Regions from separate parts of the Alteromonas sp. ABH4_456 genome, predicted to be linked through region 2. Evidence: predicted binding sites of a transcription regulator. Region 2 holds the regulator's gene; each other region holds the start of a gene.
The links. Region 2 encodes FNR, which switches genes on or off when oxygen is low (the NO sensors DNR and NnrR bind a similar motif). Its sites were predicted from a motif close to TTGATCTAGATCAA; they were not measured.
Positions count from the first base shown of each region.

Region 1: the regulator FNR is predicted to act here: its motif matches at 1,499-1,512, upstream of ccoG (cytochrome c oxidase accessory protein CcoG).
Region 3: the regulator FNR is predicted to act here: its motif matches at 1,758-1,771, upstream of ACXAG2_RS04510 (high-potential iron-sulfur protein).

Region 1 is NZ_JBSWXO010000003.1:214,038-217,317, forward strand. Features, by position in the region: gene ACXAG2_RS06290 (serine/threonine protein kinase) at 1-24, opposite strand, end outside; gene ccoG (cytochrome c oxidase accessory protein CcoG) at 1-1,429, opposite strand, end outside; gene ACXAG2_RS06300 (hypothetical protein) at 1,695-2,060, shown strand; gene ACXAG2_RS06305 (DUF3016 domain-containing protein) at 2,281-2,811, shown strand; gene ACXAG2_RS06310 (ExeM/NucH family extracellular endonuclease) at 3,043-3,280, shown strand, end outside.
Region 2 is NZ_JBSWXO010000001.1:61,516-64,795, forward strand. Features, by position in the region: gene ACXAG2_RS00280 (heavy metal translocating P-type ATPase) at 1-523, shown strand, start outside; gene ccoS (cbb3-type cytochrome oxidase assembly protein CcoS) at 528-719, shown strand; gene ACXAG2_RS00290 (sulfite exporter TauE/SafE family protein) at 712-1,380, shown strand; gene fnr (fumarate/nitrate reduction transcriptional regulator Fnr) at 1,408-2,145, shown strand; gene uspE (universal stress protein UspE) at 2,248-3,168, shown strand; gene ttcA (tRNA 2-thiocytidine(32) synthetase TtcA) at 3,260-3,280, shown strand, end outside.
Region 3 is NZ_JBSWXO010000002.1:335,117-338,396, forward strand. Features, by position in the region: gene ACXAG2_RS04495 (exonuclease domain-containing protein) at 1-729, opposite strand, end outside; gene ACXAG2_RS04500 (zinc ribbon domain-containing protein) at 881-1,072, shown strand; gene ACXAG2_RS04505 (flavin reductase family protein) at 1,074-1,730, shown strand; gene ACXAG2_RS04510 (high-potential iron-sulfur protein) at 1,914-2,207, shown strand; gene ACXAG2_RS04515 (DUF3325 domain-containing protein) at 2,229-2,567, opposite strand; gene ACXAG2_RS04520 (PepSY-associated TM helix domain-containing protein) at 2,564-3,280, opposite strand, start outside.

The sequences.
Region 1 (3,280 bases), on a different contig from region 2:
GGTAGAGGAATTTTGTTGGTTCATTGACTTCCACAACATTGCCCTCAGCGTCCTGAGTACGGACACGGAATGATATTTCCGTTACCGCCTCGCTGAGGTTCTTCGGAGAGGTTTCCAGAGATATTGGCATACTGAAGACTTCTCCGCCACCCACAGTCACGGTTGTGTCACCCAAAATGTTGTAATCGGGCAGGCCTTCAACCTGAATGGTATAGGTGTGGGTGTCCTGAGATTTATTCAGAATCTTAATGGTATAGACGTTTTCCACGTTGCCTTTACCGTTTTCACGATAAAGAGAATTACGGTCGCGGATTAAATCCACTTCCAGTGGCGTGCGGGTGGCAATGTCGGCAATCAGTAACCCGACCATCAGCAGCAGGACAATCAGGTAGCCTATCAGTTTGGGTCTGACGATATGGGTGGTCCCGCCGGTCAGCCTTTCCTCAGAGGTAAAGCTGATGAGTCCCTTCGGATAATTCATTTTCTCCATAACGCCGTTGCAGGCATCCACGCAGGCGCCGCAGTTAATGCATTCGTATTGCAGACCGTTACGGATATCGATACCGGTGGGACACACCTGCACACACAAGTTGCAGTCTATGCAGTCTCCCAACTGTTTTGTCGCCAGATCTTCATGACTGAGTTTGCGGGGGCGGGGTCCGCGTTTTTCACCACGGTTGTAATTGTATGACACGGTGAAGGTGTCTTTATCAAACATGGCAGACTGGAAACGGGCATACGGACACATGTGGGTGCACATGATTTCACGCATCCATCCGGCATTACCATAGGTGCAGAAGGTAAAAAACAGAATGGAAAATACTGACCAGAAGCCGGCATTGAAGGTGAAAAAATCGATAAATAACTGTCCGATTGGCGTGAAGTATCCCACAAACGTCAGTGAGGTCAGCAGGGCGATGGCAATCCACGCGCTGTGCTTGAGTGTTTTGCGCCAGAACTTGTCGAAGTCCATGGCCCTTTCATCCAGCTTGATACGCTTATTTCGGGGACCTTCGATTTTCTCCTCGCACCAGATATACATGTATACCCAGGTAGTTTGCGGGCACATAAAACCACACCACACACGGCCTGCAAATGTGGTAACAAAAAACAGGGCGAAAGCACCGACGATAAATATGTACGCGAGCAGGGTAAGGTCCTGAGGCCATAAAGTCAGACCGAAGATGGTAAACCGCTGCTCCATGATATCGAGAAGAATGGCCTGATGGCCGTCATAGCGGATCCAGGGGATCACGGCGAACAAACCCAGGAAGATAAAACCGAACAAACGGCGGAACGTTTCGATGGGGCCCTTCACCGCGCGCACATAAATCTGACTGCGTGCAGACTGACGCTTATGACTTACGCCGCCGGCGGGCTGGTGTACTTTTACCGTGGATACTTGTTTTACCTGAATTTGTTCGCTCATTAGGCAACCTTAACTGGCACAGGTGTGTAGTGTACTGCGGGCAGTATAACAAGTGTATGTCCGCCACACTTAATATAGATCAAATAAACCCCTTCTGTGCATACTACTCAGGCTTATAAAACCTCATAAATAAGTATGAAAACAAATCTGTTGCACTTGACGTTAAGCGGTTAAATTATCTACAGGGCTAATTGTCACCAATGATTTATTACCGGGCGGGGAACAGGCCGGGGTAGTCAGAAAACAACAGGAAAAAGTAAAGCAGATGTGGCGTAGTTTTGTGGTAGTTTCAGAGATTGTAGTACTGGTCTTTGTACTTCGGTTACCCTTCGTCCAGTACATGTTCAAAGATGCACAGGATGTGGTCGGCCAGTGGTATGCCTATGTAGCTACCTGGCAGGACAGAAATGAACTCGCTGAGCTTCACACAATCAGTGCAGCACAACGGGACCAGCTTCGTCCCTTCCAGCAGGAATACGTGGACGGCATCATGGCGAGCCGCCACAGTGTGCAAATCTTCCATAAGAAATTCTGCGGTACAGACAACATCAATCCTTATATCCACGGTGCGCAACTGGCGCAGTTTTGCCACTCAATAGAGACCACCGGCCTGCTGGCGATGGACTACTGAACGCGGTTCAGCTTCCATTCATCTTTTCATGCTTTAATAATGGTGATTTAGCGGAACAATCTGCTTAATCACTGCTCTAACAAAGTGTCTGCTTATTGTGTCCGTGCGGGATTTCGCATGAGAGGCGCGGTAAATCCACTCAAAGCAGGCACCGGATAACCGGAGAATGTTTTCGCCGCCCGCGGGCAACGCGGCCGAAATTATCGGGGAGATGCAAAGCATGAACACATTGATTAGAACTGCACTGGTTTCTCTGACCGCCGGCAGTTTATTGCTGTCTGTACAGGCATGGTCTGCCACCACAGAAATTACCTGGGAAAAGCCGGAGAAGTACACTGATGTGCGTCCTGCTAATGAAAGCCGGGTGAAATTCCGCGAACGCACATTTAAAGCGCTGGACGAATACTTCGCCAAACTGGCAGAGAAGCTGCCTGAAAAAGACAAGCTTGCGATCACGGTGACAAATCTGGATCTTGCCGGCCAGGTGTGGCCAAGCAGTTTTGTCTTTGGCAACGCCACCGGCACCGATGTTCGCATTGTGAAACGGGTGGACATTCCGCGTATTAAATTCAGCTACACCCTCACTAACGAAGCGGGCAAAGTCGTTAAGAGTGCAGATGTTGATTTAAAGGATATGGGATTTTTAGATAACCCCCGTACCTTCACCCAAAATACGCACCTGGGTTACGAAAAAGCCATGATAAAAGAATGGTTTAACGAAGAGATGGCCAGCGCGCTGGTACAAAACTAACCTGTTATCCCGCAACTTTCTTCATTGCCCTGAATTCTCAGGGCACAACCCCTTCCTTGTACATCAATTTTCTCTGATATTCCTGCATCCCTTTGCTGTCAGGCAGTACAGACCATGTGGTCAAAAAAGTACCGCTGCTGGCCAAAAAATTGTCATTTCTTTGTAGTAATTTCTTTATACTCTGCAACTGCACTTTGGGATAGTTTCTAATTACAAGCAGGAGCACTAATAATGAAAGCACCAATCCTGCTTCCTCTCGTATTGGGGATATCAGCATCTGCCATTGGCGATGAACTGCTTATTTCTCAGTATGTTGAAGGGAGTAGCTCTAATAAAGCGATAGAAATCTATAACCCGACAGACAGCGCGGTATCACTGACTGGTTATACACTGTCCATTTATTTCAACGGAAAAACTGCAGCGGGCGCAAACATTGAACTTTCAGGTTCAATCGCAGCGCAAAGTACAC
Region 2 (3,280 bases):
AGCAGATAAAATTAAAGCGGATGCCGCAGACAGCCTGAGCAAACTGGCGCAACTGGAGCGGATAATTCTGAGTGGCGATATTCAGCAAAATGTTGACGACATTGCAAAGAATTTACCTGTAGACAAAGCCACAGGCGGGAACAGCCCTGAAGATAAATTAAACGCCGTGACAGCCCTTCAGCGGCAGGGCCGTCATGTCATGATGCTGGGTGATGGTATTAACGACGCGCCGGTGATGGCAGCGGCTGATGTTAGCATTGCAGTGGGTAATGCCACGGATATCGCAAAAAGTGCCGCAGATGTGATTTTATTAAATGATAAGCTGGCTGTACTCGGACACCTTACTCTGATGGCCAGAAGAGTAAAAGCGACAGTCAGGCAGAATATGGGATGGGCCGTAGGCTACAATCTGGTTATCCTGCCGTTTGCAGTATCCGGCATCCTGACGCCGTGGATGGCGGTGATTGGTATGAGCCTGAGTAGTATTCTGGTAGTAACTAATTCGACGAGACTGTTAAAGTAACGCTATGAGTATAATTTACGTCCTTATTCCCCTTGCTGTGATTATTGTGGCCATTGCCATCGGCGTATTTTTTTGGGCAGTAAAATCGAACCAGTTTGAAGACCTGGATCGCCAGGGCTACAGTATTCTTTTCGATGATGATTTATCTCCTGAAGAAAAAAAGCTGGCCGAAGAACGAAAAAAACTCAATGAGTGATCTGTCGTTTTTTTCTGCCTTGCTGGTCGGGCTGGGCGGAGGCGTTCATTGTGTGGGAATGTGCGGCGGCGTATCGCTGGCACTGTCTGCCGCCACGCCGGCAGGCTCATCCCCTTTACCCTATGCGCTTAGCTATAACTTTGGTCGTATATTCAGCTATATACTTGCCGGCGCTGTAACCGGCGGTATCGGGCAGATAGCAAAAGATGCTGTACCGGTGACCGGCCCCGTACTCGCTGTATTCAGTGGCATCATGCTGATTGCCATGGCCTGTTATCTGGGTAACTGGTGGCGTGGCCTGACCGCTGTTGAAGCCCTCGGCAGTAAACTCTGGCAGAGAATTCAGCCGCTGTCGAAACGGTTTTTACCTTTCAGGTCTCCTATTAGCGCCTTTCCCTATGGTATGATTTGGGGATGGTTGCCCTGTGGACTGGTTTATTCCACCCTGACGTGGGCACTGGCTTCAGGGACGGCAATATCCGGTGCTGTAATCATGGCCGGTTTTGGTTTAGGAACGCTACCGGCGTTGCTGGCTGTCCGGGCAGGTGCAGACTGGCTTTCCTCAGGTTTCAGACAACCCGTAGTTCGTCAAATCATTGCTTTGAGTTTGCTGTTGTACGCATTTTTGCTGTTGTGGCAGGCTTTAAGTACTATACATTAGAATTATCGCAAACAGCGGGAAGTGAGCATGCAAAAACGTTCGGATTTTTCTATACACTGCCAGAGTTGCAGTTTCAGCCATCTGTGTCTGCCTGTGGCCCTCAACAAAACTGAGATTGAGTCACTGGATGACATCATTGAACGCAAAAAACCTTTGCATAAACACGACACCCTGGTAGAAGCCGGCGATAAATTTACCTCTCTGTACGCCGTGCGGGCAGGTTCATTTAAGTCTTTTGTCACCGATAAAGAAGGTGAAGAGCAAATTATCAGTTTCCACTTCCCTGGCGATATTATCGGTTTTGACGGTTTACGTGACGACACTCACCAGAGTTATACTCAGGCGCTGGAAACTGCCATGGTGTGTGAGCTTCCCTATTCCACCCTTGAAAAAATGTCTGAGCAATTCCCAAAATTGCGCCATCAGATCATGCGTTTTATGAGTGCTGAAATTAAGCAGGATCACGAAATGATGATGCTGCTGAATAAACGGACGGCAGAAGAACGTCTGATTTATTTTATCGCCCATCTGTCCGGTCGGTTTGAAGAACGGGGTTTTTCTCACCGTCAGTTCAATCTGAGTATGACCCGCAACGAAATCGGTAATTATCTCGGTTTAACGGTAGAAACGATCAGCCGCTTACTGACCCGCTTCCAGAAAGAAGGCATTATCAAAGTAGACGGGAAGCTCATTACTGTTCTGGATTTTGCGGCTATGGATAAAAAGCTGCACTCTATGGACATTCCTACTCTTTGCGTGGATTAAGATCCCGTTGAAATATTGATCTGAAACAAGGTCTCTCCTGCTGTAAGTCTTATACTAAAGATGAAGGCAGTATTATTGTCTTCATCAATAAGGAGAGACGCCATGATCACCTGCAAACGTATTCTCGCCGTCGTTCAGGCCGACAACCCTGAACAACCTGCCCTTTCAAGAGCCATCGAAATTGCCCGTAAAACCGGTGCAGAAGTACACGCACTGCTTGTTGTATACGACTTTTCTTATGCCATGACAACAATGCTCACCCGCAGTGAGCGTGAAGCCGTGCGTGATGCGGTAACCAAAGACCGTATTGCCTGGGCAGAAAAAAATCTGACCCGCTACGATGATTATGATGTAAAGGTTGCTGTTGAGTGGAGTGATAAACGTTACGAAGCCATTACCCGCTACACCATTAACCGTCAGGTTGACCTGGTCGTTAAAGCTACCCGCAAACACGATGATTTTGCATCAGTGCTCTTTACACCAACAGACTGGCACTTACTAAGAAAATGTCCGGCTCCGGTTTTACTTGTCAAAGCCCATGCCTGGCCTGAACACGGTAATATTGTTGCGGCAGTCAATGTGGGTACAGAAGACAAAGAACATGCACAACTGAATGACAAGTTGACCGGTATCGCAAAGGATTATGCAGAGTTACTGAGCGGTCAGGTACATCTGGTTAATGCCTATCCTTCTGCCCCACTGAATATCGCCATTGAGATCCCCGATTTCAATCCTGAGACGTATCATAATGCTGTGCGCAATCATCATGTTCAGGAAATGGAAAACCACAGCGCTAAATTTGGGATCGGCGTAGCAAATTGCCATGTTGTTGAGGGATTACCTGATATAGCCATTCCGAAAGTGACTGAACAGCTGGATGCAGAACTCGTCGTCATCGGTACCGTGGGACGTACAGGCATATCAGCCGCCTTTTTGGGCAATACAGCAGAGCATGTTATTGATAACCTGAATTGCGATGTGCTTGCGGTTAAACCTGACGGCTTTACGTCTCCGGTTAAGTAAATGCGCGATAACGGAATGCTGCTTGTGTAGCAGCATTCCGTCTGCTTTTGTATAATGGTACTTTTATCTTTCCAGCCAATTCTGAAGTGCCATGAATCAAGTAACATCTACG
Region 3 (3,280 bases), on a different contig from region 2:
TGAAATGGTGGAGAAGGTTTCCGGCACGGGGGCTTTTGCTGCTGCCAGACAGGCCTCATCATCAAGAAAATCCAGTTCGCCGGTGCGTGAAGCATAGTAAAAAGCAGCGCCGGCATCCTCCGGCAATTCGAAGCGTGCCTGATCAGACACAGCCTGGCCCCGCGTACGCATAATACCGAGATCACGCATGGAAAACTGATTCAGCCGCCCTTTAATGTTGCCGAAGAACAGAAACAGCAAATAACGCATAGTGGCATCGAAGCGGCAAAACAGTAAATGCTCCACCGACAATGACGCCGGCCAGCCATGACGTTTTATGCCATCGAATAAGTCTGCCATCAGTACACTTTTTTTAGCTGAAGCAGGCTGACCGCTGATCCCGAGATCATGCAGATATTGAAGAATATCAGCCTTGGTCAGCATACCGGCCAGTTCCTGCAGCGGCGCTTCTGTTACACACCCGAACCAGCCGGAGGCGGAAAGCGCATCTATTTGCTGCTGCGGATGCGGTATTTCTTCGTAGTAGAAATGCTCACGGTTGATGATGGCGTATTTGCGGTTTGCTGCACGGGCGATGATGCATTGCTGCGGTTCCGGCAGTGCATTGAAATCCTCAATAAAACGCCGCGCACTGTCGTCCAGCAATGCGCCACTGGCACCGTCGAAAAAGGACAAAAACTCTCGGAAGTGATCAAGATAATATTTTTCAGGCAACGTTTTACGCATCATCTGCACCGGATACTGTACACCTGACCAAGTGTATATTTATACAGCCACTTTAATCAACCCGCCGGATGCAGTTTCCTTACAATCCGGTTATCTGTTTTCTTCGTATATCAAAGGTTAGCAACATCATTTTAATCAGTTATCCGGAGTGGTTATGAGTCTGACGACACCTAAGTTATTTCACTGCCCCTATTGCATGGAGCCGAATGAAGTAGAAATTGATGAGCAGAACGATATCAATGTTATGCAGGTACTGGATTGCCAGGTCTGCTGTCAGCCTATTGAAATGACAGTGTTCAGTGACGGCGACAACCTGACCGTGCAGGTTGAGCAGGAGAATGCCTGATATGACTGACCCGTCCATGCGGCATTTTTCCTCTGCTGCTATTAATGAGCTGGAAAAACAGACCCGAACGAACCTGATCAACTGCTTGTCAGGCTACAAAGGGGCCAACCTTGTGGGCACCACTGACGGTAAACGGGATAACCTGGCCATTATCAGCTCTGTATTTCACGTGGGGGCGCATCCTCCTCTTCAGGGCATGTTGTTACGTCCGCATACTGTGCCACGGCAAACGCTGGAAAATATTCGTGAAACAGGTGTGTACACCATTAATGCAGTCAGCGCCGGCTGGACAGATAAAGCTCATCAGACTTCCGCCCGCTATGATGAACACACCAGTGAGTTTGATGCCACAGGCTTAACACCGCTGAAAGAAGACGGATTCGCCGCGCCATTTGTCGCCCAAAGTCCTTTGCGTATGGCCATGGCGGCAGAAGAAATAACCACGCTGCAATGTAATCAGACAGTACTGGTCATTGGCAGGGTGCTTGATATTTACGTGATGGAAGGGGCCACCGGTGAGGACGGACAACTGGATTTGGAGAAAATGAATCTTGCCTGTATCAGCGGGCTGGATACATACCACCTTGCGGAACCCATCGCCCGTTATGCCTATGCGAAACCGGACAAACCCGTCACGCTGGCAGGTAAAAACGCGTAAATGCACAGGTCCTGCGGTGAAGAAAAGTTAATCTACATCAAATATGTGACGGAACGATTTGGCAGTCCCGTAAATGTGTCGTATAACTATCGTCATGGTAAACCTGTCATCGCGGCAGGTTTTTTACGTTATAAGACCAAATAAAAACAAATCATTCTCGTTTAAGCTTTATGGGAGCAAATTATGAGTAATGTGAACCGTCGTGATTTCCTAAAACTGTCAGGCACCACACTGATCGGTTTGACGTTAGGTGGCACTGCACTTCGCGCACAGGCACAGGAGCAACTGCAGACCGACGACCCCACAGCACAGGCATTGAAATATACCCCGAAATCAACGGTGGAAGGGTCTCAGTGCGGTAATTGCATGTACATTCAGGGTGAGGACGGACAAGCTCACCGTCCCTGCGCCATTTTCCCGGGTAAACTGGTTAACACCAATGGCTGGTGCAGTGCCTGGGTAAAACGTCCGGGCTAAGTTTGAACCCGGGTAGTTGGATCAGCGGGGTAATACCCGCTGAAGCCAGCCTCCCGGCACACACCAGCGCCATACAAATGCCAGCGCATCCTGCTGATAAGTAAACAGCAAAGATACCAGTACCGCTGCCACATGCAGCAATCCGCACCACACAACCAGTCCGATTTCAGTTTGCCAGCCGGCTATCGCCGGAAACGTCCCTACAGTCAGAAAACACAGTGCCAGCGTCTGAAATATCAGCCTGCCCCCGGGCACATTTTCAATCTCATCACCGGTGACCGCACGGAAATGTTTCGGATTAGCCATAGAAAAGTGCAGGAAACCGGCAATGCAAAGCAGTAAACACAAAAATGTCATCATGCTGTCTGCTCCCCGGTGCTGCCCGCTTCCGGTGCAGGCCGTCTCCGGCGGGCAGGGCTGTCTTTGCGGCCTGACGGCGCGCGTTTTGACTTAGGTTCTGCCTTAAGCTTACTCACCGCATACCAGGCCAGCGCGGCCAGGATAACACAGGCTGCATCGAATATGATCCTTAACGTATCAGGCACCGGGACAGGTGATGTAGCGACATCCAGCAACGGAATAAAGGTGAAGAGCACTGCAGCCGCCAGCGTTTGCCAGAGCCAGCCTTTCCGGTCGCGTCTGAACAGTCCGGCTACCACACAAAGCCCCCACACAATGAAAAAGCTACGTATTTCCCAGTCACTGCGCGTCGCTAATTCTGCAGGCAACAGGCGGTTCGCCCAGAAATAAGCACCGGTAGCCACCATCAACCCGGCGATAGCGCCAATGTTCGTGCCTCTCACCAGTTCGAAACCTCTGCGTCCCATTTGCTTTTTGGCGCGCTTCTCTACCCAAAGGATAGAACCGGTCCCCACCATTAACGTGCCCAGGATACCGGCAAAAAAGAGCAGCCAGCGGGTAATACTGTCGGCAAAACGGGCCTGATGCAGCATATCCATATAGTTATAAATTGCCTGGCTGGTATTCGGTGCAGAAGACGCCTCTTCTACTTTAAGAATTTCACCTTCAGAGTTAAAAACCAGCCCGCTGTTCCCGCCACGACCGGCGGATAA